One region of the Nonomuraea salmonea genome, then DNA from elsewhere that is predicted to be linked to it. Evidence: riboswitches for the same ligand, from Rfam matches in the RefSeq annotation. Region 1 holds a riboswitch; each other region holds the start of a gene.
What was found. A riboswitch is a leader RNA that binds a small molecule or an ion and turns the genes downstream of it on or off. The one in region 1 is predicted to bind cyclic di-AMP.
Positions count from the first base shown of each region.

Region 2: linked by a shared signal. The riboswitch ahead of ACFFR3_RS23870 (coiled-coil domain-containing protein) and the one ahead of ACFFR3_RS15305 (C40 family peptidase) in region 1 are both predicted to bind cyclic di-AMP.
Region 3: linked by a shared signal. The riboswitch ahead of ACFFR3_RS27990 (C40 family peptidase) and the one ahead of ACFFR3_RS15305 (C40 family peptidase) in region 1 are both predicted to bind cyclic di-AMP.
Region 4: linked by a shared signal. The riboswitch ahead of ACFFR3_RS12970 (CHAP domain-containing protein) and the one ahead of ACFFR3_RS15305 (C40 family peptidase) in region 1 are both predicted to bind cyclic di-AMP.

Region 1 covers NZ_JBHMCF010000011.1:1,064,804-1,072,518, forward strand. Annotated here, with positions in the region: gene ACFFR3_RS15295 (M48 family metallopeptidase) at 1-341, opposite strand, end outside; gene ACFFR3_RS15300 (gluzincin family metallopeptidase) at 353-1,162, opposite strand; gene ACFFR3_RS15305 (C40 family peptidase) at 1,295-1,801, opposite strand; cyclic di-AMP (ydaO/yuaA leader) riboswitch at 1,896-2,061, opposite strand; gene ACFFR3_RS15310 (C40 family peptidase) at 2,741-3,655, opposite strand; gene ACFFR3_RS15315 (NYN domain-containing protein) at 3,802-5,124, opposite strand; gene ACFFR3_RS15320 (phosphotransferase family protein) at 5,269-6,345, shown strand; gene ACFFR3_RS15325 (response regulator) at 6,327-7,010, opposite strand; gene ACFFR3_RS15330 (sensor histidine kinase) at 7,007-7,715, opposite strand, start outside.
Region 2 covers NZ_JBHMCF010000028.1:10,410-18,124, reverse strand. Annotated here, with positions in the region: gene ACFFR3_RS23875 (DUF2716 domain-containing protein) at 1-700, opposite strand, end outside; gene ACFFR3_RS23870 (coiled-coil domain-containing protein) at 1,301-2,257, opposite strand; cyclic di-AMP (ydaO/yuaA leader) riboswitch at 2,263-2,401, opposite strand; gene galT (galactose-1-phosphate uridylyltransferase) at 2,473-3,546, opposite strand; gene ACFFR3_RS23860 (DeoR/GlpR family DNA-binding transcription regulator) at 3,543-4,319, opposite strand; gene ACFFR3_RS23855 (50S ribosomal protein bL37) at 4,474-4,551, shown strand; gene ACFFR3_RS23850 (TrpB-like pyridoxal phosphate-dependent enzyme) at 4,600-5,910, opposite strand; gene ACFFR3_RS23845 (nucleoside/nucleotide kinase family protein) at 5,915-6,568, opposite strand; tRNA gene ACFFR3_RS23840 (tRNA-Gly) at 6,696-6,766, opposite strand; tRNA gene ACFFR3_RS23835 (tRNA-Pro) at 6,856-6,932, shown strand; gene ACFFR3_RS23830 (DoxX family protein) at 7,100-7,501, shown strand; gene ACFFR3_RS23825 (hypothetical protein) at 7,509-7,715, shown strand, end outside.
Region 3 covers NZ_JBHMCF010000034.1:49,539-57,253, forward strand. Annotated here, with positions in the region: gene ACFFR3_RS27970 (PadR family transcriptional regulator) at 1-459, shown strand, start outside; gene ACFFR3_RS27975 (MFS transporter) at 466-1,827, opposite strand; gene ACFFR3_RS27980 (hypothetical protein) at 1,891-2,745, opposite strand; gene serA (phosphoglycerate dehydrogenase) at 2,987-4,576, shown strand; gene ACFFR3_RS27990 (C40 family peptidase) at 5,069-5,698, opposite strand; cyclic di-AMP (ydaO/yuaA leader) riboswitch at 5,750-5,891, opposite strand; gene ACFFR3_RS27995 (3-isopropylmalate dehydrogenase) at 5,991-7,037, shown strand; gene ACFFR3_RS28000 (branched-chain amino acid aminotransferase) at 7,282-7,715, shown strand, end outside.
Region 4 covers NZ_JBHMCF010000011.1:562,268-569,982, reverse strand. Annotated here, with positions in the region: gene ACFFR3_RS12980 (ATP-binding cassette domain-containing protein) at 1-219, shown strand, start outside; gene ACFFR3_RS12975 (ATP-binding cassette domain-containing protein) at 216-1,967, shown strand; gene ACFFR3_RS12970 (CHAP domain-containing protein) at 2,031-2,729, opposite strand; cyclic di-AMP (ydaO/yuaA leader) riboswitch at 2,742-2,878, opposite strand; gene ACFFR3_RS12965 (Gfo/Idh/MocA family protein) at 2,996-3,949, opposite strand; gene ACFFR3_RS12960 (aldo/keto reductase) at 4,032-4,847, opposite strand; gene ACFFR3_RS12955 (hypothetical protein) at 4,941-5,885, shown strand; gene ACFFR3_RS12950 (DUF6716 putative glycosyltransferase) at 5,882-7,057, shown strand; gene ACFFR3_RS12945 (polysialyltransferase family glycosyltransferase) at 7,041-7,715, opposite strand, start outside.

The sequences.
Region 1 (7,715 bases):
GCCACGCCCGCCTGACGGCGCAGCGCCGGCGTGGTCACCCCCCGCTCGTCCATCCCCGCACCCTTCCCCCCGCCCCCGGCGCCCGCAGCGCCCGCGCCATCCGGCCCGCCGCCCCGGTCCTGTCCGCGCTCCTCACCGCCGCCCCCGGCGCCCGCGCCGTCCGGCCCGCCGCTGCGGGCCTTGCCCTCGTTCGGCCCGCTGTTCGCCGGATCGCTCGCGGCTGGTTCCGTGGCCGGTGAGCTCGGGGCGCCCACCGCTGTCAGGGCGCCCTCCGCTTCTCGGGTCTCCTCCTCCGGGGCGTGGTTCGTCTCCCGGTCGTCCGGGTCTTGTCGTTCGCTCATCTGCCTCCCCTTCATACGAGCTGATCCCGCACGTACGCGCGCCACCGCGCGGTCAGCGTCGCGACGGAGAGCCCGAGCGCGGCGAGCGCCCGATCGGCCCCGTCCACGCGGGCCGCACGGTAGAGCCTCACCAGGGTCCCCTCACCGAACCGGTCAGCGAGGAAGCGACACGCCAGCCACGCCTCCTGGTACGCCCGCGCGAGCCCGGCCGGGTCACCCCCGTCCGCCGCGAAAGCCGCAGGTCCGGGCAGAACGGTCGGGAGGCGCCCGGCGCGCACCTCGGCGGCCAGCTCGGCGGCGGCCGTCGCCACGGGCAGTCCGGCGTCGCGGTAGGCGACGTAGTCGGCGAAACCCTCGTACAGCCAGACGGGCAGATTGTCGGTGCCGGCGACGACGTGGGTGAGCTCGTGGGCGAGGACGACGTCCCTGCCGACGGGGTTGAGGGTGGCGAACGCCTCGGGGACGACGATCACCCGCGCGCCGTCGGCCACCGCCGCGAGCCCGTCCACCCCGCCCACCCGGGCCAGGCGCGCGGCCTCACGGGCGCCGGCCGGGACGACGATCAGGGGGCGTACGGAGCGGGCGAGCACCGCCGACACCCTCCGGCCCGCCGTATCGGCCCTGCGCGCCAGCTCGTCGAGCCCCGCGGCGTCGTGGCCCACGACCGTGGACCACCGGCCGCGGCGTACGACGTGGAGCCCCGGCCACAGGTCGCGCGCCTGCGCAGGCAGGACGGGCGCGTCAGGCAGCGGAGCGGCGGCCGAGACGGCGAGGAGCACCAGCCCGGTCACCGCGGCTCGTCGGCTCACCTGCTCGGACACAGTGCCCGATCGTATGCGCTGCCTTGCGGGTCAAGGGTCGGGAACGCGAGAGCCCCCGTACGCACCCCACGAGTCGAAGCTCGGGAACGCGAGAGCCCCGTCCGGATCGGGGAGGATCCGGACGGGGCTTCTTCACACGCCGGGACGGACGGCGCCGACGAAGGACGACCTTCGCCATCCGCTCAGCTTGTCGATGCGTACCCGTTCACCTGTCCGCGGTGAATGGATCATCTTGCCCTTGCCGACGTACATGCCCACATGGCCGAGCCCGTTGAAGAACATCAGGTCACCTGGCTTGAGATGGCGCCAGGAGACCTTCTTCCTCGTGCGGGCGAACTGGCTGTTCGTCACGCGCGGGAGTTTGACGCCGGCCTTCTTCCAGGCGAACTGGACGAGGCCTGAGCAGTCAAACGAACCAGGTCCTGTGCCCCCGTAACGGTACGGGTCACCGATCTGCTTCTTGGCCACGGCGACGGCCTTGCCGGCCCTCGCCTTCTGCCGGGCGGCTTTGGCGGCCTTCTTACGGGCCTTCGCCGACGCCGTGGTGCGGGCGGTGGTCGCCGCCTTCACCGTCGTGCCGGCCGCCGCACTGGTCTCGCGGGTCGTCGCCGCCTGAGCTGCCGGAGCATGGAGGACCATACCTCCGGCCGTCACGGTCATCGTGAGTGCGACACCACTCAGGGCAAGGCGGGACAGGCGGGGGTTCTGCAGGGAGTTAGACAGGATTTCTCCTTGTGTCTTCCACGAACGCCTACCGGGTTAGCTGACGGATTCGGGCGTGGAAGTCGCCCTACGGCGCGATGGGCGCGCCGATTCACCCCTGATCCCTTGGGGAACGTGGGATCGCTGGGTCCCCGGCTCCGTGCCTCCTGGCTGCACGGATTCGGCAGGTCGGCACCCCGATCAGAAGTGCGATGGGGATATCAGGGCCGACCGGCGGATTTTTGTCTGTCTCACATCGGGAGGGACCGATGCCGGTTCGCGGCGACATGGCTTGTTCACCGCGACGACGCCAGAAGCTACGCCGAAGGGTCAAGAATCTGCAAAGCGTGAATGGCCCTGTAAAGATCGGATAGCGGGATTTGTCAGACTTGAAACCCCTGCTGGAACCCCAGGTCTTGTGACCAAAATGTGACCTCACTCACACTTGCTTTCCCGGGCTTTTGTCAGGTCCCAGCAGTCACATGAGTCACAGCAGTCACAAACGCGAACACCCTTCTCGCCCCCGCTGGCCGGCCGGACGCGAGGGACGCTCACCCCGAAAAATCCACCCTTTGTACGACTCGCCCTAGTAGTGACCGATCAGGAGGTCACGCCCGTCGAAGCACGCCGATCAAGGACCTTGGCAACTATCGATCTTCGTAGATGAGCTGCGACATGGATCACAGCCGAGCGGCCACCGCTTGCGCAGAGTGCTGATGCTGAACGCGACCGCGATGAGGGGCGTGCGGAACGGCGAGCGCCAGGAGCCGACGCCAGGCCGGAACCCCCGCTGTCACGCAGTAAGCCCCGGCGGCCGGATCGCCCGGAGCCGGAAGCTGGATGCCGGGGGCCGGGGGCCAGGAGCCGGATGGCCGGCTACGGGCGGATGGCGCCGACGAGGTTGCGGCCGTAGGCGGAGAGTTTGACGACCTTGACGACGTCGCCGGTCTGCGGCGCGTGGACGATCTGCCCGTTGCCCGCATAAATGCTGACGTGTCCCAGGCCCTCGGAGAAGATGAGGTCGCCGGGCTGCAGCGCGTCCAGGGAGACCCGCCGGCTCTGGCCCCAGGCCCACTGCTGCCACGTCGTCCGGGGCAGCGAGACCCCGGCGGCCCGCCAGGCCGCCTGCGTGAGCCCCGAGCAGTCGTACCCGCCGGGCCCGGTGCCGCCGAACACGTACGGCTTGCCGACCTGCGCGTACGCGAACCGCAGCACCGAGGCCGCGCTCCCCGACGCCGGCCCGGTGTACTTGATGCCGGTGCTGTTGGGGTTGCCCGGGTTGTACGCCCCCAGCTTCTTCAGCAGCTTCTTCTGCTGCGCGACCAGCTTGAGGATCTCCGAGCGTTCCTTCTGTACGGCGTCGCGTTCCTTGTCGGCGGCCTTGAGCGCCTTCTGCGCCTTGTCCCGCTCGATCTTCAGCCCCCGGTTCTCCCGGTCGAAGGCGGCGAGCTTCTGCAGGCGTTCCTGGGAGAGCTGCCCGGCCACGGCGAGCCCGGACAGGCGGCCCTGGGGGTCGTTCGAGCCGAAGATGCCGGGCCATGAGGTGATGTCCTCGCCCAGCTTGTAGCTGTCGACGGCCATGCCGGCCACCTGGGCGCGCAGGTCGGCGACGGTGGCCAGCTTGCGCTTGTAGCTCGTGTCGAGCGAGGAGTAGGTGCCCTTGGCCTTCTTGTAGCGCTCGGTGGCGGTGTTGTACCGGTCGACGACCTTGTCCGCCTTGTCGTTGAGCTTCTCCAGTTTGGCCTTCGCCTGGGCCAGCGTGGGCTGGGGATCAGCGAGAGCCGCTCCCATCGGAGTCAGCATCAGTCCGAACGCGAGACCCGCGGCCATCGGCACCCGGCCAAACCTCACTGTATCGCCCTCCCCAGGATTTACATCTGGGGCGAAATAGTACAGAAGTGGCGGGTGAGCTAGTGCTAAACCTACCAATTCGTAACTTAGGCGCGACTCAGTCGGCGCAGCAGCAAACCAGACGGAACGGGTCTGGCTCCCATCCGGCGTACGGACTCGGCCACCTCGCGGTCGGACGAGACGACGGCGATGGCCCGGCCCGGCGGCTCGGCGCGGACGAGCTGGCGGATCAGGTCGTCGGCGATCTCCCCCGGCGCGCTGAACAGCACCCGCACCCCCCGCGGCGCCACCACCTGCACCGGCGCGTTGAGCTCCGCCCCGTCGAAGACCACCGTCACCTCGACGCGGGTCTGGGCGACGAGGCCGCCGAGCCCGTTCATGAGGCGGGTGCGCTGGTCGGCGAGGGTGAGCGTGCCGTAGCCGGTCTTGGTGACGTTGTAGCCGTCGATGATGAGGTGCACCTGCGGCAGCGCGAGGAGCTGGTCGAGCAGCTGCGGGTCGTCGTCGGCCAGCGCGCGGGCGGGCACGCCGCGGACGTTGGGGCGCTCGCCGGTGACCGCCGCGACCGAGTCGGCGGGCCGGCTGATCGTGGTCGGCAGCGCCAGCTCCCGGCGCAGCCCGGCGGAGGCGTCCTGGAGGGCGTCGAGCAGCACGCGGATGCGGGCGTCCTCGATGCTCCTTCCCTCGCGGGCGGCCCGGCGCGAGGCTTCGAGCTGCTTCTCCACGTCGGCGAGGCGCTCGCGCAGCCGCCGCAGCTCGGCCTCGGCGCCGCTGCCCGCGTGGGAGGCGGCGGTCCTGGCCTCCTCGGCGGCGTGCTCCATCTCCTCGGCCCGCCGCACCGCCGCTTTGGCCCGCTCGCGGGCGTCGTGGAGCTTGCGGCGCAGGTCGGAGTTCTCCGCGCGGGCCGCCTTGAGCTGCTCGCGCAGCCGGTCGGCCTCCTCCTTGGCGGCGGTCTTCTGGGCGGCGAGCTGCTCGCGCAGGCGGGCGACCGCCTCCTCGCGCTCGGAGCCCTCCGCCGCCACGGCCGAACGTTCGAGGTCGGCTCGGGCGGTTTCGATCATTTCCGCCCAACCCGGCGGCCGGGTCAGATAGGCTGCCGCCGCCACCAGCACGGGATCGGCCGCCGGTGGCACGTTGCCCTCGGCCAGTGCGGAGACCAGCTCGGGCCAGCCCGCGGCGACGGACTCGGCGACCAGCTCGCGGAACTTCTTGTCGTTCTCGAGCTGCGCCGCGATGGGCGCGCCGCCGAGTTTGGCGCGTTTGCGGGGGTCGAATTTGGCGATGCCGCGCAGGGGTGGCGGGATCGTCGCGGTCGGCACCGTGCCGAGGACCTGCGACGCCAGATCGACGACGTTGAGCCGCACCTGCTCGGGAAGCGGGCGAGACAGGCCTTCACCCGCTGAACTCATCCCACTTGTCCCTTCGTGACATGCCCTTTCAGACAAGGGTACGGCTGTTGCGTACCTGACCGTAACGGCCACCCGCTTGTGGACAAGCGCTTGCTAGGCGGTATACGACTGTCGCAGGACTCGTCTCCCCCCGGGAGGTCCACCGTGGCCGAGCAGCTTCGTACGTCCACCCGCGACCTGGCCGAACTGCGGGAACGCGCCACCGCCTGGCTCCGTGCCAAGGTCGGCGCGAGCGCGTCGGTGTCGGAGATGTCCAGGCCTGCGGAGAACGGGCTGTCCAGCGAGACCCTGTTCTTCTCCGCCACCTGGGACGGCCGCTCCACCCGCTGCGTGGCCCGCCTGGCACCTGCGCAGGAGGCCGTTCCCGTCTTCCCCTCCTACGATCTGCGCACGCAGTTCGAGCTGATGCGCCTGGCCAGGGAAAAAGCTGGGATCCCAGCGCCGAGGGCCCTCTGGTTCGAGCCCGACCCGGCGCCGCTGGGCACGCCGTTCCTGGTCATGGAGCGGGTGGACGGTGAGGTGCCGCCGGACGTGATGCCGTACACGTTCGGGGGATGGCTCTACGACGCCTCCCCCGCCGACCGGCGGCGGCTGCAGGACGCGAGCGTCGGGATCCTCGCGGCGCTGCACCGTACGGCGTTCACGCCGGCCGAGCTGGCCCCGCTCGGACCCGCCGGGCTGCGCGCGCACGTCGCGGCGCAACGGGCCTACTACGAGTGGGCGCACGGCACGTACCGCATCCCGCTGCTGGAGCGCGCGTTCGACTGCCTGGAGGCGCACTGGCCGAAGGAGCCCGGCCCCGACGTGCTGAGCTGGGGCGACGCCAGGATCGGCAACATCATCTACCGGGACTTCATGCCCGCCGCGGTGCTCGACTGGGAGATGGCCGCCGTGGGACCGCCCGAGCTGGACGTGTCCTGGATGATCTTCCTGCACCGCTTCTTCCAGGACCTCACCGTGGGCGGTGGCCTGCCCGGCATGCCGGGCTTCATGCGCAGCGCCGACGTCTGCCGCACCTACCGCGAGCTGACCGGGTACGAGCCCCGCGACCTGGACTTCTACGAGCTGTACGCCGCCCTGCGGCACGGCGTCGTGATGGCCAGGGTCTGGCGGCGGCGCATCCACTTCGGCGAGCAGGCCATGCCCGACGACCCGGACGACCTGGTGCTGCACCGCGCCACCATCGAGCGGTTGCTGGCGAGCTACGAGGTGGCGTCGTAGACCAGCAGCGCCACCTGCACCCGGTTGTTGAGGTCGAGCTTGGTGAGGATGCGCGAGACGTGCGCCTTGACCGTGGGCACGCTCATGAACAGCTCGCGCCCGATCTCCGCGTTGGACTTGCCCTGCCCGACGGCCATCGCCACCTCGCGCTCGCGCTCGCTGAGGCGGGCGAGCAGCTTCCTGGCCCGCTGGGTGCGGTCGCCGGCCCCGCCGTCGGCCCCTCTGTCGGCCACATGGCTGATGAGCTGGCGCGTCACCGCGGGCGACAGGATCGGCTCGCCCGCCGCGACCTTCCTGATGGCCGCCACCAGGTCGACCGGCGCGATGTCCTTCAGCAGGAACCCGGCCGCCCCGGCCCGCAGCGCGCGCAGCACTTGCGCGTCGGCGTGGAACGTGGTCAGCACCACCACCTCGGGCGGCGCGGACGTGCGGCGCAGCGCCTCGGTGGCGGTCAGCCCGTCGACGCCGGGCATGCGGATGTCCATCAGCACCACCCGCGGCCGGTGCTCGGCGACCAGCGGCGGCACCTCGGCGCCGTCGGCGGCCTCACCGACGATCTCGATGTCGCCGGCGCCGCCGAGGATCATCGACAGCCCGGCCCGCACCATCGGGTCGTCGTCGACGATGAGCACCCTGATCGGGCCGTCCTGGTCGGCTGTGGTCATGGAACGTCCTCCCGCGTCGTCTCCAGCGGCCACGGCAGCCAGGCGCGTACCACGAACTCCCCCTCCGGCGTCGCGCCGTGCTCCAGCCGGCCGCCCGCCAGCTCGGCCCGCTCGGTCAGCCCGATGAGCCCGGCGCCCGCGCCGGGCAGACGGGCCCCGGACGGGCGGACCGGGCGTGCCCCGAGCGGGTTGCGCACCTCGACCGACAGCTCCTCGCCGCGCTCGCCCGCGACGACGACGCTCACCGGGACGTCGCCCGCGTGCTTGCGCGCGTTGGTCAGCGCCTCCTGGACGATGCGGTAGAGGTTACGGCCCTGCCCGTCGGGCACGTCGCCGGCCCGCAGGTCGAGCCGGACGTCCATGCCCGCCTGCCGGCACTCCTCCACCAGCGCGGGCAGGTCGGCCAGCGTGGGCTGCGGCCGGTCGGGCACGACGTCGGCCTCGGGGCCCGCGTGCCGCAGCACGCCGATCACCTCGCGCAGGTCCTGCAGCGCCTGGTGGGCGCTGGTCCTGATGGCACCCGCCACCCTGGCGATCTCCGCGGGCGGCGCGTCGGGACGGAACTCCAGCGCGCCCGCGTGCAGGCTGAGAATCGAGATGCGGTGGGCCAGCACGTCGTGCATCTCCCTGGCGATGCGCTCGCGTTCGAGCTGCTTGGCCTGCTCGGCGGCGCTGTCGGCGCGCTGCCTGAGCGACCAGACGAGC
Region 2 (7,715 bases), on a different contig from region 1:
CTTCGGCTACGAGATATCGCGGCGTACGGGGCCGGAACACGCGTAGACCACGCCATTCGGCCCATGCGGCCGCGGCTTGGAGTAGTTCGCGGCGGGGGCCGGTGATGCCTCCGATGGCTGCGAAGTCGGTGCCGCCCACGCGTTCGATCCAGAGCGCGTCCAGGATTCGCCCGTCGTACTCCAGCACCAGGATCTCCATCTCCGATCCCGTCCCGCGGGCCATTCCGTCGGCCTCCATCTCCGAGAGCGGCCGTCGTTGATCGGGTGCGGCCGCGGCCCTACGGGAGAGTCGCTCACGTTCTCCGGAGAGAGGGTGCCGTACCTGCATGCCCGGCCGAAGGAGTTCGAGCGACGGGACGTCCGCGATGTCAGCCACGAGAACGGTGCGCTCCGGCCCGGGGATGAAACCCGCGGCCCGCAGCGATTCGCCGAGTAGCGGAGAGTCGTGAGCGTAGACCTTCCACTCGATTGGCTCGTGGCGCGCGGCGAAGAGGTCCTGCTGTCGACGGATCAACTCCGCCAGGTCGTCGCTGGCTGGACCGGTGTGGTCGACGGTCCCGTGGGTGCCATAGTGGGTGCGCACCAGCGGCCCGTCCCGCTCGACGACGGCTCCCCATGGCAGGTCCTGCGGAACGAGGCCTCGTAACTGGCTTTCAAAGACAGACAGCAGCATCTCAGGCGCTTCGGCCACGTCATCCACCTCTACTCAGTCCTGGTCAACTCATATGCCGCTCACGCATGAGGGCCGCCTCCTCGAATGATCGAGGTTGAATCCTGCAGGAACCAAGGTACATATGTCCACGAGCTGGTGTAATTCAGACCCTTAGCTCTCGACGGCCTGGCTGTACACGACAGGAGCCGGTGCCGGTTCTTGACTCCTCGCGGCCTGCTCCCGTCAGGCCCCGTGAGCAGGGCGTCCACGCGATCGACGAGCATGCAACTAAAGCACGCCGGAGCATCACCGATGCCGGTGTGCCGACCACAGTCGCGCCGACCACAGATCGCACAGGACACCTCGGCCGCCCGGAACCACGAAGGGTGGGGCCAGCTCGCCGCAGTCGGAGCAGACTACCTTGGCCTGGGTGCGCGGGTAGCAGGACCCGTTTCACCCTGAGTACCACCTCGCACCAGATGCGACATGCTCGCATCTGATGCGAGATCCGTCTGGCGAACCTCGAAGTCAGCAGGCAGACGGCCGTGCACAACAACCTCGATGAAGGTCACCCGGGCAGGACGATGACCAGCTCAAATGCCTTCTTCAAATGCGCGAATAGCCCATCAGATGCTATTCGTCCCTCTTTCAGTTCATCGAGATGTGCACGTGGTCGTAGTGGTTCTCGGTGATGCTGCCGCGGTCGGACATCGTGCGCCAGCCGCTGCCGGAGTTGATGCGCTGCTTCCAGATCACGTACTTCACGCCGAGCTTGTCCTTGTTCTGCAGCGCCCACTCCGCGAGGCGGTCGCCGAGCGCGTTGTTGGCGGCCGTGGGCATGCTGCCGCCGGTGCTCATCATGAAGTCGCAGGCCCGGCCGAGCGGGTGCTCGCCGCTGGAGCCCCCGCGGAAGCAGCCGACCGTGAACGGCAGCGCGAAGTTCTTCTCCACCTGGGCTTTCATCAGCCGCGTACGCGGGGTGATGTTGTCGGTGCCGCCGGGCAGCTCGGGCGCCCAGGTGCCGTTGGACTTGCGGCCCGTGGCGACCGGCACCAGGTCCTGCAGCTTCTTCTCGATGTCCTTGATGACGTCCTCGGCCTCGCCGCGCTGGCCGGCGACCGTGGCGGCGTCCGACTTGATCTTGGCCGTCAGTGCGGCGGCCTCCTCGCTGGCCTTCTTGCGCTCGTCGCGGGCCTTGGCCACGCTCTGCACGACGGCCTGCTGCTCGGCGGTGAGCTGTTCGAGCAGGGCCGCGCTGCCGCCGTTGCTGGGCAGCATGAAGCCGGGCAGCGACGGGTCGATGTTCTGGTAGCGCAGGCGGGCGATCTCGGCGACCCGCTGCTCGGCCGCGGCCAGCGTCTGCTCGGCGGCGGCCAGCTTGGCCTGCGCGTTCCTGGCGGCCTCCTGCGCCTCGGCCAGCTCGACCCGCTTGAGATTGTACTTCTCGATGAGCTTGTCGACCTTGTTGTTGAGCTGCTTGAGCTGGGCGCGGAGCTCGGACTCGGTCGGTTTGGGCGCGGCCGCCGCGACGTTCGCCGGGAGGATGGCGAGGGCGGCGGCGGTGACGAGACCGATGGCAAGTTTCGCGGGGGACGAAGCCGCCACGTAGGAGTTCCTCTCCCTCTGCCGGCCGGGTTAGCTGACGGGTTCGGGCATGGAGCTCCCTACCGCTGTCGCGGATTCACCCCAAGGTGCGGATTGGGTCCCCGGCTCCCGGGCGACGCGCCCGGGATTAGGCGGGCGGTCGGCCGGGTTACGGCCGCCGCATATGGGGATATTAGTGGTAGATCACGAGTCATGCGACCTTAAGTAGAAATCTATTAGTGATCTATCTGTGACCGGAGCATACGCGCCGCTTCCTCCGGCCGTACGTCGTTCACGAACGCCCCCATCGCCGACTCCGAGCCGGCCAAATACTTGAGCTTGTTCGGCGCCCGCCGGATGCTGAACAGCTCCAGGTGCAGGTACGCCAGCTCCCTCCCCGTACGCACCGGCGCCTGGTGCCAGGCCGAGATGTACGGCATCACGACCCCGAACAGCCCGTCGAACGCCCGCAGCACCGAGGTGTAGAGCGGCGCGAACGCGGCCCGCTCCGCCTCCGTCAGCGCCGCCAGGTCGGGCACCTGCCGGTGCGGATAGATGTGCACCTCGAACGGCCAGCGCGCCGCGGCGGGCACGAAGGCCGTCCACAGCTCGTTCGCGGCCACCACCCGCGTGCCCGCGGCCCGCTCGGCGGCCAGCACGTCGGCGAACAGGTTGCCCTTGTACCGCTGCGCCGCACCGAGCTGCAGCTTCGTCCTGGGCGTGACGTACGGGTAGGCGTAGATCTGGCCGTGCGGGTGGGCGATGGTGATGCCGATCTCCTCGCCCCGGTTCTCGAAGCAGAAGACCTGCTCGACGCCCTCGATGGCGGACAGCTCGGCCGTGCGGTCGGCCCACGCCTCCATGACCAGCTCCACCTGGTCGTCGGAGAGCCGGGAGAAGGAGGAGTCGTGGTCGGAGGTGAAGCACACCACCTCACACCGCCCCACTCCCGGCCGGACCTCACTCAGCCCGCCCACATCCTCATAAGTCCCGAAATTTCCGGAAAAAGAGGGGAAGCGGTTCTCGAACACGACCACGTCGTAGTCGTACGACGGGATCTCCGTCGACCGCTCGTCGGTCGACGGGCACAACGGGCACTCGGCCGTGCCGCCCGTGGGCAGGAACGTCCGCGTCTGCCGATGCCCCGCGATCGCGATCCACTCCTCGGTCAGCGGGTCGTAGCGCAGCTCGGAGGCCGGCGGCCGGGGCTCGAGCGGCCGGCGGTCGATCGCGCTCCTGTCGGCGTCGTCGCGCCGGTCGAAGTAGATCAGCTCCCGTCCGTCGGCGAGATGGGTGATGGTGCGCTTCACGAGCCCTCCGCGATGATCAGTTCGCCGGCCCGTTCGGCCAGCTCAGTGCGTGCTTCCTCGGGCAGGCCCGCGTCGCTGACGACCACGTCGGCCTCGCTCAGCTCCGCGATCGTGCTGATGCCCACGGTGTTCCACTTCGTGTGGTCGGCGGGGACGACCAGCCGGGTCGCCGCCGCCACCAGCTCCCTGTCGGTCTCCGACTCCAGCAGGTTGGGCGTGGTGAACCCGGCCCGCACGCTCATTCCGTGCACGCCGAGGAAGAGCGTGTCGACGTGCAGGCGGCGGATCGCGGCCACCGCGACCGGCCCCACCAGCGCGTCGGACGGCGTGCGTACGCCACCGGTCAGCACGACCGTGCGGTCGGCACGCGGGTTGCGGTGGAAGACCTCGGCGACCGGGATCGAGTTGGTGATCACGGTCAGCTCGGGCACGCCGATGAGGTGGTGCGCCAGCGCCCACGTGGTGGTGCCCGCCGACAGCGCGACGGCCGTGCCGGGGCGGACGAGCGTGGCCGCCTGCCGGGCGATGGCCTCTTTCTCCTGCTGCTGGCGGGCCGACTTGGCGGTGAAGCCGGGCTCCTCGGTCGAGCCGGGGCCCAGGGCGGTCGCGCCGCCGTGCACCTTCTCCAGCAGGCCGCGCTCGGCCAGCACCTCAAGGTCGCGCCTGATGGTCATGTCGGAGACGCCGAGCTCGCGTACGAGGTCGGCCACCCGTACGCCGCCGTTGCTGCGGACGCGTTCGAGGATCGCCTGCTGGCGCTGCTGTGCGAGCACACCCGCTCCTTCCAACACATTCCACCAAATTATGACACGGATTTGTTGGGGAATGTTAGTTCGTGCGGAACGCTTGCGCTGGTCAGCGTGCCGGGAGACGTTGAAGGTCCAACGGGTGCCGATCAAGCGGTGCCGATCACGTGGAGGCGAACTCATGGCCAGACGCGCACGTAAGGGCAGGGCACGAAAGAAGAAGAAGGCCAACCACGGCAAGCGCCCCACCGCGCGATGACCTGCGCGATGACCTGCGGGGTGGCCGCCCGCGCGGCCACCCGGCGGTCTATCCGGGCAGTTCTGTGAGCGCCAGGTCGATGCGCTCCTGCGGCAGCGAGTAGTCCTCCAGCTCATCGGCCAGGTAGCGGTCGTAGGCGGCCAGGTCGAAGTGGCCGTGACCGCACAGCGCCGTCAGGATCACCTTCTCCTCGCCGCTCTCCTTGCAGCGCAGCGCCTCGGCGATGGTCTCCGCCAGCGCGTGCGTGGGCTCGGGCGCCGGCAGGATGCCCTCGGTGCGCGCGAACCGTACGCCTGCCGCGAAACACTCCCGCTGCGACCGGGTCACCGCCTCGAACAGGCCCAGCTCGTACATGTGCGACAGCAGCGGCGACATGCCGTGATAGCGCAGGCCGCCCGCGTGGATCGGGTCCGGCACGAACGAGTGGCCCAGCGTGTGCATCTTCAGCAGCGGCGTGAACCCGGCCGTGTCGCCGAAGTCGTAGGCGTACGCGCCGCGCGTGAACGACGGGCAGGCCGCCGGCTCGACCGCCCTGAACTCCGTCGCCAGCCGCCCCGCCAGCTTCTCCCGCAGGAACGGGAACGACAGGCCGGCGAAGTTCGAGCCGCCGCCGGTGCAGCCGATCACCAGGTCCGGCATTTCGGGCAGTTGCGCGAGCGCCTCCTCGCCGATCACCGTCTGGTGCATCAGCACGTGGTTGAGCACCGAGCCGAGCGCGTAGCGGGCGTCGGGGTTCGCGCCGGCCACCTCCACCGCCTCGCTGATCGCGATGCCCAGGCTGCCGGGCGAGTCGGGGTCGTCGGCCAGCACCTTGCTGCCCGCCCCGGTCATGGGGGAGGGGCTCGCGTGCACGGTCGCGCCGTAGACCCGCATGAGCGAGCGCCGGTACGGCTTCTGGTCGTACGACGCCCGGACCATCCAGATCCGGCACTCCAGATCGAACTGGGAGCACGCGAACGCCAGCGCAGAACCCCACTGCCCCGCGCCCGTCTCCGTGGTGAGCAGCCGCACCCCCTCGCGCGCGTTGTAGTACGCCTGCGGCACCGCCGTGTTCGGCTTGTGCGAGCCCGCCGGGGAGACGCCCTCGTACTTGTAGTAGATCCTGGCCGGCGTGCCCAGCGCCTTCTCCAGCCGGCGCGCCCGCATCAGCGGCGTGGGCCGCCACAGCCGGTAGACGTCCAGCACCTCCTGCGGGATCGGCACGAACCGCTCGCCGCTCACCTCCTGCCCGATCAGCTCCATCGGGAAGAGCGGCGCGAGATCGTCGGGGCCCACGGGCTGCCGCGTGCCGGGATGCAGCGGCGGCGGAGGCGGTGCGGGCAGGTCAGGGACGATGTTGTACCAGTTGCTGGGGATCATCGCCTCAGTGTGCGCCGCCGCGTCCGCGCGTACCAGTACCGTCGGGCACCAGCACGGCGAGGCGTGCCGGATGATCCGAACGCACCACCACGTCTGCTCTGCGCTGCGGGTCGGCCTCGCGCTCGTACCGCTCGTACGCGGGCAGCTTCCACCGCTCGTCCTCCGGGGTGCCGCGTTCGAGCGCGCCCCGCGACAGCCACAGGTGCACGCTCACCTCGAACGCCAGCCCGCGCCCCAGCAGCAGCGTCCCGTCGACCAGCGCCACCCCGCCGGGCGGCAGCTCCTCGTACGCCGCCCGGTAGGCCCGGTCGATGGAGCTGTCCCACAGCGCGGGCAGCACCCGGCCGGTCTCGCTCGCGTCCAGAACCTCCCTGCGCAGGGCCTTCACGTCCAGCCAGTCGTCGTAGAAGGCGTCGGGGTCGGTCCTGCCGTACTCCAGCCGCAGCGACGCCGGCCGCAGGAAGTCGCCGGCCGACACCCGCACCACCGGCCGTCCGCGCAGCCGCAGCGGCGCGACCAGCTCGTCGGCCAGCTCGTCGGGCCGCGCCGCCGGCGCCCCGTCGACGGCCACCCGGACGTACTCGGTGGCCGGACGGCCGGAGATCAGCTCGGCCAGCTCCTCGACGAGAGCCTCACGGGAGATCGGTCGCGCACGCATCGCCTCCACCTTACGAGCCCGCGCTTTCATGACGCCGCCGGCCACTTCACCGCAATCGAGCAAGGGCGCGGACATGAGGAAGGCCAGGCACCCCGGATGGGGCTGACCTGGCCTTTTCGCCGTGGAGAGCGGACGACGGGAATCGAACCCGCGTAGCTAGTTTGGAAGACTAGGGCTCTACCATTGAGCTACGTCCGCGCGAACCGGTCGAACTCTGGTCTAGACTTCATCCGGTCGTCAGGGCGTAAGCGTACCGGAGTCCCGGAGCGTATGCGCACTCGGCGAGACGGGGCGTGGCGCAGCTTGGCAGCGCGCTTGCTTTGGGAGCAAGAAGTCGCAGGTTCAAATCCTGTCGCCCCGACCAGCTCAAAGGCCCCTCCCGTTCCGGGCGGGGCCTCTTTGTGCTTGAGGAGCACAACAGGCCTTTGAGCAGAACGGTGGAGGAAGGTGCACCCCATCGGGTAGCTGGCGCGATTCTCCCCAGGCGCCGATGTTCCTAGCGTCGGAGGTAGCCGATCGAGGGGAGAGAGCATGACGGTCGTACAGAGACGCGGCTCCGGACGGGTCGCCAATGTCGTGCTTTGGGTGCTGCAGGTCGCCATGGCAGGGTTCTTCATCATGAGTGCGCTGGGGAAGTTCACCGGGAGCGAGCCGGCCGCGTCCACGTTCGAGGCGATCGGGTGGGGTGACTGGTTTCGTCACCTGACCGGGGTGCTGGAGGTGGCCGGGGCGGCAGGGCTCGTGGTGCCGGTGCTCGCGGGCGTCGCGGCGCCGGCACTCGTGGCGCTGACGGCGTGCGCGGCGCTGACGGAGGTGCTGCTGTTCGGCGGGCCGCCGGTGCTGCCGCTCGCCGTGCTCGTCCTGTGCGCGGTGATCGCCTGGGGTCGCAGGGACGCGACGGCGCGCCTGCGGGCGCTGGTCGCCGGGCGCTGAGGGGGCCATGGAGCTGTTCGCCGACGACCCGATGGCCGCGCCGCTGACGTACCCGGGCCGGATTCCCGAGAGGTCGGGGGTGCTGGACGGTGACGCGTACGTGCCGGGGGAGTGGCGGGCGGCCGGTGAGCTGCTGGCGGCGCGCGGGTGCGCGCCGCTGGAGGCCCGCCACCGCGTCGTCGCCGTCGGGTCCAACGCCGCGCCGGGCCAGCTC
Region 3 (7,715 bases), on a different contig from region 1:
TACGGCTACCAGCTCAGGGTGGAGTTCGAGGCGTCCACAGGAGGCACGTGGCCGCTCAACATCGGCCAGGTCTACACGACGCTGGCCCGGCTGGAGCGCGACGGGCTGGTCGCCCCCGGCGGCTCCGACGAGCAGGGCCGCGCGATCTACACGATCACCGAGCCGGGCCGGCGCGAGCTGGAGCACTGGTACGGCACCCCGGTCGCCCCGACCGACCGCCCCAGGGACGAGCTGACCATCAAGATCGCCATGGCGGTGGCAGGCGGCGTGGACGTCGCCGCCGTCCTCCAGACCCAGCGGGAGGCCACCATGCGCGCCCTGCAGGAGCACACGAGGGCCAAGCACAGGGCGGGCGAGGGCCTCGCGCAGCGCCTGGTCCTCGACTCGCTGATCTTCAAGGCCGAGGCGGAGCTGCGCTGGCTCGACCACTGCGAGGCCATGGCGAAGGGGAGGACCTGACGGCGGTCACTCGGCGCCGGCAGGGGCCGGCGCGGCGGGCGCCTTGAGCCGGTACTTCATGACCATCAGCACCGAGGAGAAGATGATCAGCGCGGGGATCACGGTCTGCCCGATGAGGACGGCGGTCACCGCGCTCTCCGGCTGCTCGACCGGCCGGCTCGGCTCCGACTCGATGAACCCGCCGATCGACAGCACCACGCCGAAGATCAGCGCGCCGAACGCGCTCACCCCGCTCTCGATGGCCGTCCACAACCCGGTCAGCACACCGGCCCGCCGCTTGCCGGTCTCCGCCGCGTCGGCCGCGATGACGTCCGCCAGCATCGAGAACTGCAGGAGCTGCACACCGGCGTAGCCGACGCCGACCAGCAGGATCCACAGGTGCGCCCACACCGAGCCGAACAGCGGCGTGGCGATCGCGGCCGTGGTGCCACCGCCGAACATCACCGTGGCCAGCACCATCGCGCCGCGCTTGTCGAGGCGCCTGGCCAGCCGCACCCACAGCGGCATGGTCAGCAGGATCGGCCCGACGAGGGCGGCGAAGAGCGTCTGGGTGGCCCCCGCCGAGCCGAGCGTGTACGTCGCGAAGTAGGGCGCGGCGGCCAGCATCATGCTGACGGCCAGCATCTGCGTGCAGGCCAGCACGGTCAGCCAGATGAACGCCGGGTTTCCCTTGATCGCCGCGAACTGCTCGCGCCACCCGCCGCGGTCCGGCTCCGGCGCTCCCGTCATGGGGGCGCGGGCGGTGCCGAGGAACGAGGCGAGCATGGCGACGAGCAGGATGACGGCGATCGTCAGGCCCATCGTCCGGTAGCTGCTCAGCGTGCCGTGCGCGCCGTCGCCGGTGGCGATGGCCGGCGCCAGCACGCCGCTGATCGCGGTGGCCGCGCCGATGAAGACCATCCGCCACTGCAGCAGCGCCGTGCGCTCGTGGTAGTCGTGCGTCATCTCACTGGGCATCGCCTTGTACGGCACCTCGAACAGCGCGTACGCGGTCGCCGTGGCCATGAAGCAGGCGCCGACGTACAGCGCGGCGGGCACCCCGGTCAGCGGCGGCCCGGCGAACACCAGGAAGAAGGCGACCGGCAGCGTGCACGCCCCGGCGAGCAGCCAGGGCCGGCGCGGCCCCCAGCGCGAGACCGTCCGGTCAGACCAGCGCCCGACCAGCGGGTTGATGATCAGGTCCCAGATCTTGGGCGCGGTCACCACCACACCGGCCAGCCACGCGGGCACGGCGAGGAAGTTCGTCATGTAGAACAGCAGCAGCAGGCCGGGCACCGCGTTGACGGTCGAGGTGCAGAACGACCCGATCCCATAGCCGAACCGCACGCCTTTCGGGACGGTGGCCGTGCCCACCCCCGGTGTGATCATTACCTCATTGAAACCGAGTGAGGGCTCGTTGGGGAGGGCCCACTTTCGCGGGCCCTCCGCCGGTCAGTCGTTCACGCTGGCGCAGACCACGTGCGCGCCGATCTCGATCATCCGGCGCTCGCTGCGCGCGTCGGCGACCCTGGCCATCAGGATCGGCGCCCCTGAGGCGGCGAACTGCGGCAGCCGGGCGCGTACGAGGCGGTGCAGGTCGCGTACGACGTCCTCGGCCGCGGACATGTGCACCTTGACGTGCAGCATGATCCCGGGGGCACCGGACGCCGTGCGCGCCTCGCTGATCCAGACGTGGTGCACGAGCGGGAAGTCCATCAGCAGGTACGCGATGGCCTGCCGCAGCGCGGGCAGGATCGGATGCGTGCACCGCCGGTAGCCGGGGTCCACCTGCTGCATCGGCCCCGACAGGTGCGGCCGCGGCGCGGGCACCCACGGCAGCGCGGGGGCCTCGGGCGACGGGGGAGCCACCTGCGCGAGCGCGGCGCCGCGTGACACGGTGGCCATCGCGCCCGTGGCGTAGGCGGCGGGCGCCGCCCCCGACAGCACGGGTGTGGGCCCCGTGCGCGTCGTGGTGAGGAAGCGTTGGAGATCGTCGATGGGCACGGCCGCGGCGGCCGGGCCTGCCGCGTCGATCACGATCTCGCGTACTCCGGTGACGCGCTGGATGTCCAGGATGGTGTCGGCGTCGCAGGCCGACAGCGAATGGCTTCCGCGGTGCCGGGCGTAGGTGGCGGCGCTGGTGTAGCCCAGCAGCACCCGGTCACCTACTTGAGTGGTCCCGAGGACCACGGAACGATCTGGTCGCACTGCCACCAGGACTCCACCGTCGGCAAGAGCGCCCAGCAGGCGGTGCGGAGTGCCATGCTGGGCGAGCACGTCGGCAAGCGCAGGATTCCCGATGCTCATATGACGAACCATAGGTAGTCGGCCACGGCTTATCAGGCTAATGGCGAATAAATCTCCCGATCAAGACAAAGATGGGAGCGGCGTGGATGACTTTCCACTCTGCTGGGTACAGGGCCTCCCGTCTCACATCGTGAGTCCCTCGTGAACGCGTTCACAAGCGCCCGATAGACTCTGTGGGACCGCCGGGGGGATCCGTGGACGTGTCCCTCCCAAGCCCGCCCTGCCTTAAGGATCCACACCAGTGAACAAGCCCGTCGTTCTGGTCGCAGAGGAGCTGTCCGAGGCCGGTCTCGCCGTACTCGGCGCTGATTTCGAGGTCCGCCACACCGACGGCGCCGACCGTTCCCAGCTGCTGCCCGCCCTCGCCGACGTTGACGCGCTCATCGTCCGCTCCGCCACGCAGGTCGACGCCGAGGCCATCGCCGCCGCGCCCAAGCTGCGGGTGGTCGCCCGCGCGGGGGTCGGCCTCGACAACGTCGACGTCGAGGCGGCCACCAAGGCCGGCGTCATGGTCGTCAACGCTCCGACCTCCAACATCACCAGCGCCGCCGAGCAGACCATCGCGCTCATCCTGGCCAGCGCGCGCAACACGGCCCAGGCCCACGCCGCGCTGAAGAACGGTGAGTGGAAGCGCTCGAAGTACACCGGTGTCGAGCTCGACGAGAAGGTCGTCGGCATCCTCGGCCTCGGCAAGATCGGCCAGCTCGTGGCCCAGCGGCTGGCGCCGTTCGGGGTCGAGCTGATCGCCTACGACCCCTACCTGCCGCCGGCCCGCGCCGCGCAGATGGGCGTCCGGCTGGTCAGCCTCGACGAGGTGCTCAAGCAGGCCGACTTCATCACCGTCCACCTGCCCAAGTCCAAGGAGACGGTCGGGCTCATCGGCGACCGCGAGCTGCACCAGGTCAAGCCCAACGTGCGGATCGTCAACGTCGCGCGCGGCGGCATCGTCGACGAGGGCGCCCTCTACGCGGCGATCAAGGAGGGCCGGGTCGCGGGAGCCGGCCTGGACGTCTTCGCCAAGGAGCCGTGCACCGACAGCCCGCTGTTCGAGCTCGACCAGGTCGTCGTCACGCCCCACCTCGGCGCCTCCACCCACGAGGCCCAGGAGAAGGCCGGCACCCAGGTCGCGCGCAGCGTGAAGCTGGCCCTCGCGGGCGAGTTCGTGCCCGACGCGGTCAACGTCCAGGGCGGCGCCGTGGCCGAGGACGTCAAGCCGGGCCTGCCGCTGGCCGAGAAGCTGGGCCGGGTCTTCACCGCGCTGGCCGGCGAGGTGGCCACCAAGCTCGACGTCGAGGTGCGCGGCGAGATCGCCGCCCAGGACGTGCGGGTGATCGAGCTGGCCGCGCTCAAGGGCGTCTTCGCCGACGTGGTCGAGGAGCAGGTCACCTACGTCAACGCGCCGCTGCTGGCCAAGGACCGCGGCATCGCGGTCGAGCTGGTCACCAGCTCCGAGAGCCCCGACTGGCGCAACCTGGTGACCGTGCGCGGCGTGCTGGCCGACGGCCGCACGGTCTCGGTGTCGGGCACGCTGTCCGGGCCGCGCCAGATCACCAAGATCGTCGAGGTCAACGGCTTCGAGATGGAGATCGAGCCGACGGCCCACCTGTGCTTCTACACCTACACCGACCGCCCCGGCGTCGTCGGCGTGGTCGGCCGGCTGCTCGGCGAGCACGGCATCAACATCGCCTCGATGCAGGTGGCCCGTGACGTCAAGGGCGGCAAGGCGCTCATCGCGCTGACCGTCGACTCGGCGATCCCGGCCGAGGTGGTCGAGCAGATCGGCGCCGAGATCGGCGCCGAGAGCGGCCGCTCGGTCGACCTGGAGGACTGACCCTCTGACCTGCGCAGGGCCGTCACCCGTTTCGGGTGGCGGCCCTTTTGCGTCTCAGGATGCGAGATAGTAGGACATCCAAGCACTGTCCTCGGGTACTGTAGCCGGTGATGCGCCAGGTTCTCGTACTCATTACCTGCCGCGGCGGGGCCTGTTAGGGCAGGTCGACGACCCGCCGCGGTGCGCGGCGTATGCGTCGGCCGTCAAGTCCCTTCGTCCGGTCCGTGACCCGGACCACGAGATTCAGGCCCGGTCGGGCTCGCGACCGGAGTCCGGCTTCCCCCCTTTCTCAGGAACACGTCCGCGAAGCGAGATGAGCCACATGTACGAGATGTATGCCTACAACCGTGCCGAGGACCAAGAGGACGAGGCGGCCGAGGCCGTCCAGATGGCCCTCGACCGGCGTGACAACGGCGGAGCCCCCCAAAGCAGGTGAGCCCAGAACGGCCCCGCGCTCGTTCGCACGGGGCCGCTCGTCCGGGTGGTGCAAGGTCAGAGGGTCGCGGTCAGCATCGACGGGGCGGGGTCATCGCGCCGTTTCTGCAGCTCGCGCCACTGACGGACGCCCTCGCGGTCGGGCCTGACCGCTCCGACGAACGCCTGCCGGCGCCAGTCGGAGAGCTTCTCCTCCTTCACCACGTCGCCCGAGTGCGGCGCGTGCACCATGTAGCCGGGCTTGGAGATCATGCCCACGTGACCGAGTCCGCTGAAGAAGACCAGGTCACCGGGCTTGAGATGGTTCCAGCTGATTTTCCGGGAGAACGCGTTGTACTGCTCGGCGGCGGTGCGCGGCAGGTGGATCCCCGCCTTCTGGTACGCCCTGAGCATGAGCCCGGAGCAGTCGTACCCGCTGCGGCTCGTGCCGCCCCACACGTACGGGATGCCGCGCTGGTGCATCGCGAACCTGAGGGCGGTCTTCCAGGCCGGCTTGGGCGCGCGCTGCTGCTGGATGCGCTTGACCTCGGGGCCGGTCAGAGTGATCGAGCCGGCCGCGTTCGTACCGGAGCCGGATTTCGTGCCGGGGCCGGATTTCGTGTCGGGGTCGGAGTTCGTGTCGGGGGAGTGACGGCTTTCACCGGGGCCGGCGGGCGTCGGCGCGGCGGAGGCCGGAGGGGGGCACACGATGAGCCCGGCGGCGACACCCGCCAGGGCGATGGCAATGCGAGACAGGGGTCTGTCCTTCCATGCGGCCGGCCGGGTTAGCTGACGGGCTCGGGCCTGGAAGACAGCCCTACGGCGAAGCCGATTCGCCCCTGGGGGAGAGGTGGGTCCCCGGCTCCACGCACCTGCTGCGTGGATTAGGCCTGACGGACTCTAACGAATCGGTCAAAAGGTCGCAATACATGCAAAATCGGACGTCCGGAAAATGAGATGATGTGTTCGTCAGTCGAGACGAGCCGGTAAGGTACCGCCCATGGAGTCGCGTAACATCCGCCTGGCTGTCATCCCCGGTGACGGCATCGGCACCGAGGTCGTCGCAGAAGGGCTCAAGGTCCTGGATGCCGTGGGCACCAAGATCGAGCCCACCCACTACGACCTGGGCGCCGCGCGCTATCACCGCACCGGCGAGACGTTGCCCGACTCGGTGCTCCACGAGCTGCGCGGCTACGACGCCATCCTGCTCGGCGCCGTCGGAGACCCCAGCGTGCCGCCCGGCGTCCTGGAGCGCGACCTGCTGCTGCGGCTGCGGTTCGAGTTCGACCACTACGTCAACCTGCGCCCGGTCAAGCTGTTCCCCGGCGTGCGCACCCCGCTGGCCGACACCCCGCCCGAGAAGATCGACATGATCGTCGTCCGCGAGGGCACCGAGGGCCTCTACGCCGGCACCGGCGGCGCCATGCGGCGCGGCACCCCGCACGAGATCGCCACGCAGGAGTCGCTCAACACCGCACACGGCGTCGAGCGCGTGGTCCGCTACGCCTTCGAGAAAGCTCAGTCGCGCCCGCGCAAGAAGCTCACGCTCGTCCACAAGACGAACGTCCTCACCTTCGCGGGCGACCTGTGGCAGCGCACCGTCAACCGGGTCGCCGCCGACTACCCCGAGATCGCCGTCGACTACTCCCACATCGACGCGGCCTCGATGTTCTTCGTCACCCAGCCCGAGCGCTTCGACGTGGTGGTCACCGACAACCTCTTCGGCGACATCATCACCGACCTCGGCGCCGCCATCGCGGGCGGCATCGGCCTGGCCGCCAGCGGCAACATCAACCCCGACGGCGCCGCGCCCAGCATGTTCGAGCCGGTCCACGGCAGCGCGCCCGACATCGCGGGCCAGGGCAAGGCCGACCCGACCGCGACCATCCTCTCCGTCGCCATGCTTCTCGACCACCTCGGCCTGAGCGCCGAGGCGGCCAGGGTGGAGCAGGCCGTCGCCGACGACATCGCGGCGCGCGTCGCGGGCTCCGCCCCGCGCGGCACGCAGCAGATCGGCGACGACATCACCGCGCGAGTATCCGGCTAGGACCGCCTAGCCCGATCACGAGCGCCCGGCGGCCCTGAGGGGACTGCCGGGCGCTTTTTCGTGTCCCTGTACGGAGAAATGGGGGCTATATCCCCCATTGACCCCTTGCCATCCCATATAGCGAGACAATAGGAAGTACGGACTGCCTCCCGGCGCGGCCGCCTCTCGCGGCCGTCGCAGAAACCGCAGACAGCGGGCAGCTTCCGGTAGGTTTCGGTAGATCGCAGAGAGAAGGACCGACGTCATGACCATCGCTCAGAAGCTCAGCTTCGACGTGCAGCTCTCCGACCATGCTCGCACCGCGGCCGAGCGGGAGCAGGTACTGGCGAACCCGGGGTGGGGGCAGGTCTTCACCGACCACATGGTCTCGATCGACTTCACCGAGGGTAAGGGCTGGCACGACGCGCGCCTCGAGGCGTACGGGCCGCTCGTCCTCGACCCGGCCACCGCGGTCTTCCACTACGCCCAGGAGCTGTTCGAGGGGCTGAAGGCGTACCGGCAGGCCAACGGCTCGATCGTGATGTTCCGCCCGTACGCCAACGCCACCCGCTTCAACCGCTCGGCCCAGCGCATGGCGATGCCCGAGCTGCCCGAGGAGACGTTCGTCGAGTCGCTGGACCTGCTCGTCAACACCGACAAGGAGTGGGTGCCCACCGCCGAGGGGCACAGCCTCTACCT
Region 4 (7,715 bases), 500 kb from region 1:
CGCGACGTCTTCGACCGGCTCCTCGACCACACCAGGGGCCGCACGCTGGTGCTCGTCTCCCACCGCTTCGCCACCGTCCGCCGCGCCGACCGCATCGTGGTCCTGGACGGAGGCGTCATCGCGGAGGAGGGCGACCACGACCACCTGATGGCCCTGGGTGGCCGGTACGCCCGCTGGTACACCCTCCAATCCACTCTCACCGCCGGAGGCGCCCCATGACCGGAGTCGCGTTGGGTGCCTTGGTGCGGGTGGCGTGGCGGATCGATCGGCGCGCGGTGGTCGTACTCGCCGGGTTCCTGCTCGCGGGCGCCGTCAGTCACGGCCTGGTCGGGGTGTTCCTGCGGGAACTGACCGACGCCGCCACGCGGGGCCTGCTCGGGCCGGCCGCCGTCCAGGCCGTGGCGGCGGGGGCGGCGCTGGCGGCAGGGGTGGCGCTGGGCCGGGCCGAGCTGGCGCTGATGCAGGAGCTGGCCGAGCGGATGGGGCTGGCCGTGCAGGAGGAGATCCTCGCGCTCACGGCGAGCCTGCCCACGATCGAGCATCTGGAGCGGCCCGCGTACCTGGACAGGCTGCGCACGCTGCGCGAGGAGAGCAGGGAGCTGTACTTCGCGGTGTGGGCACTGGCCCTGGTGGCCGAGCACGCCCTGCAGATCGGGCTCGGCGTGGTGCTGCTCGCCGCCGTGCACCCGCTGCTCCCGCTCCTGCTGGGCGCCGCCGTGCTGCCCTCACTCCTGGTACGCGGCCGCGCCGCCGCCCGCATCGACGCCGCCACGTCCAGCACCGCCGAGACCGCCCGCCTGGAGCTGAGCCTGTCGGAGACGGCCACGTCCGCAGGGGCGGCCAAGGACCTGCGGCTCGGCGGCGCGGGAGAGGTCCTGGACGCGATGGCGGGACGGCACTGGGACGCGGTGTCAGACGAGCTCGGGAGGGCGCGGCTACGGGCGGGCCTGCTGACGTTCGCGGGCTCGGCCACGTTCCTCGCGGGATACGTCGCCGCGCTCGCCCACGCCGCCTGGCTGGCCGGCCGGGGTCAGGCCACGGCGGGTGACGTGGTGCTGGTGGCCACGGTCGGTGTGCAGTTCGTCACCCAGGCCGCCCGCCTCGCCTTCCACCTCGGCTCGGCCGCCGCAGGCCGGCACGCCGCCACCCGCCTCGCCTGGCTCCGCGCCTACGCGGCCGCCCGCCATCAGGATCGAGGCGCCGCAGCGCCGCCGCCGGTGCTGCGCGGCGGCATCACGCTGGCCGGGCTCTCCTTCACCTACCCGGGGACGTCCCGCGAGGTGCTCCACGATCTGGACCTGCACCTGCCCGCGGGCGCCACGGTCGCGCTGGTCGGCACGCACGGGTCGGGCAAGACGACGCTGGTGAAGCTGCTGTGCGGGCTGCATCGGCCGTCGCGTGGCACGATCCTGGTGGACGGCCGCCCGCTCGGAGACCTCGCGCAGGACGCGTGGCAGGCCAGGGTCGGCGCGGTCTTCCAGGATCACGTCCGCTTCGAGCTCACGGCCGGCGAGACGGTCGGCGTGGGGGATCTCCCCAAGCTGCGCGACCCCGCGGCCGTGGCGGGGGCGCTGGAACGAGCCGACGCCGGCCAGGTGGTCGCCGGGCTGCCTCAGGGACTGGAGACCGAGCTGGGGGAGACGTTCGAGCACGGTGTACGGCTCTCCGGCGGGCAGTGGCAGCGGCTGGCCCTGGCTCGCGGGTCGATGCGGACGGAGCCGTTGCTGCTGGTGCTGGACGAGCCGACCGCCGCGCTGGACGCACCGGCCGAGAGCGCGGTCTTCGCGCGCTACGCCGAGGCGGCCAAGGGCCATCCGGGAGCCGTCACGTTGCTGATCACGCACCGCTTCCCCACCGTGCGGATGGCGGACCTGATCGTCGTCCTCGGCGAAGGCCGGATCGTGCAGTGCGGCACCCACGACCGGCTCAGCCAGATCCCGGGGCCGTACGCCGATCTCCTGACATGACGAACGCGCGCCCCCGGGAAGGGGCGCGCGTTCCGCTGTCAGGAAGAGGGACGTGAGGGAAGGTCAGCCGGCGTACTCGGGGTAGCCGTAGCCGACGACCTGCGACTTCGGCCGGACCCGCTCTTCGACCTTGCCGTTGCCGGTGTTGCCTTCGATGGTGGAGATGGTGCCGTCGTGGTTGTCCTTGACGACGAAGCCCACGTGCTGGATGTCGCTCAGGGACTTGCCGCCCTTCCAGGAGAAGAACACCACGGCACCCGGCTTGGCCTCGTGGCCGAAGCGCTGGTTGGCGGCGAACCACTTGGCGTGGGCGACGGTCCAGGCGTCCCAGCCGACCTGCGGGCGGGCGCCGGTCTGCTCGCCGACCCAGGAGACGAACATCGAGCACCAGGCGGCGTTCAGGTAGGCGGCGCGGCTGCCGCCGTCACGGGCGACGGTTTCGGCGGCACGCTGGGAGTTGGCGTACCACTGCTGGAACTTGGTCCCGCCGCCGCTGGCGTTCTCGGAGACGCCCACCTGCGCCCTGGCGACGGCCAGGACCTGGTCGGCGGTGGCGGTGATCTTGGTTTCGTCACGCTCGCTCGCCTTGTGGGCGGCGAGCGCGGTGGCCGGGTGCTTCGCGGCGGTGGCCGCGGCGACGGCGGTGGAGGTGTCGGCGTGGGCCGCGGCGGGGACGCCGAAGGCCGAGGCCAGGACGCCGGCGCCGAGGACGGCGCGGGCGATGGTGCTCTTCGAGACAGCGGTAAGACGATGCTTGGCCATCGAGGGGGTTACTCCTTGCTTCCATGCCGCTTACCGGGTTAGCTGACGGGTTCGGGCGTGGAAGCTGCCCTACGGCACCGAAGTGCCGATTCACCCCAAAGGACATGGGTCCCCGGTTCCGCGCGTGGCGGATTCAGCGGTCACAGGACGATCCTGTGATGTGTCGTGCGATGGTCTGACATAGCCGGACAAACCGGACGTATGCCTCAAGATGCCCCATAAGGTAATACATGAGGCAAGAGGATTACAAATCCATAAAAGTAAAGTCAGCCGAGCTGACTGCGCGCCTCGGCCAGAAGCCCCATCATGGCAAGGGATTCGTCAAGCGGCATGATCGAGGATTCGGTCCTGCCTTCGGCCGTGGCGGCGCGGACTTCGCGGAGCTCTCCGGCGTAACCGTTGTCGGCCGGGTCGAGCACGTGCTCTTCCGGCTCCATCGCCGGCCCGGAGAGGACGATCCGCTGCGGTGCCCAGAACGGTGCCTGGATGTCCGCCCGCATCTGGGTACCTACAACACTGGCCCCGTTCGGGTAATTCCCGAGCAATGAGGTGGCCACGAGAGCGTGCCGCCCGCCGGGGTAACGCAAGACGCCGGCCGCCTCCGCGTCAACGCCGTTCGGGGCCAGGGAGCCGGTGACGTGCAGGCCGGTGGGCATGCCCAGGATGAGCTGGGCCAGCCCGAACGGGTAGATCCCGAGGTCGAGCAGCGCGCCGCCGCCCAGCTCCGGAGCCCACAGGCGGTGCGCCGGGTCGTACGGATGGGCGAAGCCGAAGCTCGCCTGGACCGACCGGATCTCCCCGAAGCGGGGATCCTCCTTGATGCGCCTGATGAGCGGGTTGAACCGCATCCACATGGCCTCCATCAGGAAGACCCCGGCCTCACGGGCCAGCCGCACCATCTTCTCCGCGTCGTCCACGGTCGCGGCCAGCGGCTTCTCGCACAGCACCGCCTTGCCCGCCGCGATGGCGGCGGCGGCGACCTGCAGGTGCTGGGCGTGCGGGGTGGCGACGTAGATCGCGTCCACCGCCGGGTCGGCGCACAGCTCCTCATAGGACCCGTACGCCGACTCGGCGCCCAAATCCGACGCCAGGGTCTGCGCCCTGGCCAGGTTCCTGCTTCCCACGGCGGCCACCCGCATGCCGGGCTCCGCCACGATCGCCGCACCCACGGTACGGGCGATGCCGCCGGTGGCGGCTATTCCCCAAGTGAAATCTCGCACGCCGGCGATCGTATACGGAAGGCAAATATGGGCTTATGTCGGTGGTGCCGGAAATATCAGGAATGTCGTTTTGTCACATCCGTCACTCGAACGAGTCCGGGTCGGGCCCGAGCCGCTGCCCCCGGCTGAGCGCCCCGATGGCCGCCAGGTCCTCGGCGTCCAGGATGAAGTCGAAGACGTCGATGTTCTCGGCGATCCGCGCCGGCGTCACCGACTTCGGGATCACCACGTTCCCGAGCTGCAGGTGCCAGCGCAGCACGATCTGCGCCGGCGTCTTGCAGTGCTTGTCGGCCAGCACCCGCAGCGCCGGGTCGTCGAGCAGCCCCCTGCCCTGCCCCAGCGGGCTCCACGCCTCGGTGAGGATGCCGTTGGCCTCGTGGAACTCGCGCATCTGCCGCTGCTGGAAGTAGGGGTGGAGCTCGATCTGGTTGATGGCGGGGACGATGTCGGCCTCGTCCATGAGCCTGGTGAGCGTCTCGACGGTGAAGTTCGAGACGCCGATGGCCTTGGCCCGGCCGTCCCGGTAGATCTTCTCCATGGCCCTCCACGCCTGCAGGTACTTGTCCTGCCCCGGCATCGGCCAGTGGATGAGATAGAGGTCGACGTAGTCGAGGCCGAGCCGGGCCAGCGACTCGTCGAAGGCGGCCTCGGCGCGGGCGTGCTCGCCGTTGGCCAGCTTGGTCGTGACGAACACCTTCTCCCTCGGCAGCCCGCTGTTGCGCACCGCGCGGCCCACGCCCTCCTCGTTGCCGTAGGCGGCGGCCGTGTCGATGTGCCGGTAGCCGGCCTTGAACGCGGTCGTGACCGCCTGCTCGGCCTCCTCGGCAGGTACCTGCCAGACGCCATAACCGAGCTGCGGGATCTGCACGCCGTCCGTGTTGAGCATGAGCGAGTTCATACCCTCCATTGTTCACGCCGCGTTCCTGGCGGCTTAAGCCGGGCGGGCTAGCTTGAAGCGGTCGTGAACGGCCCATCACCCGGGAGGGCAGGAGTGGTCGAACAGGCGTCGGCCTGGGTGGAGTCACCGCTCCAGATGCTGTGCGCCGTCGAGGCCCACCACGCCGGGCTCCTCGGCCCGGCCACGGCCGTCGTGCCGCGCGCCGGCCTGCGCCCGCTCAAGGCCACCCGGCGCGAGCTGCGCTCGATGGCGCTGCCCGGCGGGCTGGAGCTGGCCGAGCCGCGTGAGCGCATGCCGCGCCGCGCGCTGGCGGTGGGCGACGCCTTCTCGGGACGGGTGCAGCTGCGCTGGCTGCTGTCCAGGCCGGGACGCGTCGTCGTGGTGGACGACGGGCTGGCCACGCTGCGGCTGCTCGAACTGCTGGCCGCCGGGCCGTACCGGCCGCTGCTGCGGGCCCGCGCCGAGGGGGGACGGCTGCGTGCCGTGCTCGGCCTGGCCGCCGCGCTGCGGCTGCGGCTGAGCGAGGTGTCGGTCTTCACCGCCCTGCCCGTGGACGACCGGCTCGCCGAAGCCGTACGGGAAGCCGGCGTGCAGCTCGTCCGCCACGACTTCGCCTGGCTGCGCGCGCAGCCGCCCAGCTCCGAGGGCCCCGCCGAGCGTACGGTCGTGCTCGGCACCTCGCTCGTCCGCAACGGCCTCGTCCGCCGCGACCACTACCTGCGCTGGCTGACCGACCTGGCCGCGCGCGAGCCGCTCGCCTACTACCCGCACCGCCGCGAGGACCCCGTGGACGTCGCGCTGATCCGGGAGCGTCCCGGCATCACCGTCCACGACGGCGGCGTGCCGGCCGAGCTGACGCTGCGCGGCCTCGACGCGGGCCAGCGCGTGCTCAGCCTGCCCTCGACCGCGATCACGTCGCTGCGCGTGCTGCTCGGCCCGCGCGGCGTCGCCGTCGAGCCCGTGGATGTACCCGATGACTGGTGGACCAGCAGGGCGGCGCCCGCCCTGCGCTCGCATTTGACAGGAGTTCCCGGGTGAGAGTGCTGGCCGTCGCCGACTCCGACTCGTATCTGAAATGGGCGGCCTGCCTGCTCGACGACCTGCCTCCCGGCTGCGTGACCGACCTGGTCGTGGTGCGCACGCCGATCGCGCCCTCGCCCGAGCAGATCGCCGCCGCCGTGGGGGAGCGGGCCGTGCCGCCGGTGCCGCCGGTGCTGTCGGCGCGGTCGCTGCGGCGGCTGGCCGAGCGCACCGGGCCCGACGCGATCCTGGTGGCCTGTACGGGCCCGGTGGTGGACGTGCTGGTCGCCGAGGTGCTCGACGGCCTGCGGCCCCGGCCCGTCTTCGTCTCCGGGCTGCCCGGCATCTCCGTGCCCGCCACGGAGAAGGCGTGGACGTTCCGCAGCGGCTGCGACCTGTTCGTCGTGCACAGCGAGCGCGAGGTGGCCGAGTTCACCGCGATCGCCGGCCGGCTCGGCGGCGGTGGCGCGGTGGGCCTGGCCAGGCTGCCGTTCCTGCGGCCCCAGCGGGGCGCCGGCGGCGGCGACCGGGTGGTGTTCGCCACCCAGGCCAAGGTGCCGCGCGAGCGGCGGCAGCGCGAGCGGATCCTGCTGTCGCTGGCCGCGCTTTCGGCCGACCGGCCTGACCTGGAGGTCGTGGTCAAGCTGCGCGCCCTCGACGGCGAGCGGCAGACGCACAACGAGCGGCTGCCGTACCAGCGGTTGTGGCGCGAGATGGGGGAGCCGGGGCGGCTGACGTTCGCGGCCGGGTCGATGCGGGAGCAGCTGGAGCGGGCGGCCGGGTTCGTCACGGTCAGCTCTACGGCGGCGCTGGAGGCCATCGCGATGGGGGTGCCGTCGCTGGTGCTGCGCGACTTCGGGGTCAGCGCCGAGATGATCAACCTGGTGTTCGAGGGCAGCGACCTGCTGGGCACGCTGGACGAGCTGGCCGAAGGCGGCTTCCGTACGGCCTCGCCCGCCTGGTGCGCCGCCAACTACTTCCACCCCGCCGAGCGCGACGACTGGGCCGGGCGGCTGGCCGCTCTCGTGGAGGCGGGGCCAGACACGCCCGCGCGGTCGCTGCTCGACGGGCCCGAGCACGCGGCGGCGCGGCGCAGGGCGAGGCTCCGCGTGGAGGTGCCGCCCAAGATGCTGCGGGTGGGGTACCGCGCCAAGCGCCGCGTGCGCCGCTACCTCAGAGCGCTGACCTGATCTTCCTGCGGATGCGGGTGAGCGTGCCTGGCCGGGCCGCCGCGGGGGGCGGTTCGGCCAGGCCGAGGGCCTCCAGGCGGCGGCGCTTGAAGTAGCGCGGGTCGAGCGCGACGCCCTCGGGCCGCAGCCCGGGGTAGGCGTCGGCCTGCATGCAGTAGCCCACCGCGCGCACCAGCGCCGGCAGGTCCGTCTCCGGCGGCTGCTCGACGCCGCCGTCCGCCGACAGGCGCGGCAGCAGCGCGTCCACGATGGTGGCGGGCACGCGGTTGCTGTTCTCGTACGGGGTCAGCCGCTCCAGGACCAGCTCCGTGCCGTACGAGGCCACCGGCAGCCCGTAGTAGCGCCACGCGGTCACCAGGGCCGTGGAGAAGCAGCCCACGACCAGCTCGGGCCGCAGCGCCGCGAAGCACGCCTCGGCCGGCACGCCCTCCCCGGCCACCTCCAGCCGCACGCCCGCCGGTCCCGCGGCGGCCCGCAGCAGCTGAGCGTGCCGGCGCCCGGCGGCCGGGTGCGGCTTGAAGACGACGGAGGTGTGGCCGCGGGCGGCCAGCGCCTTCAGCATCGTCTCGTGCAGCGCGGCCTCCTCCTCGGGCGTGACGATCTCCAGCGCCGACAGGTACTGGCCGAGGACGACCGCCCGGCCTGCCGGCGGGGGCGG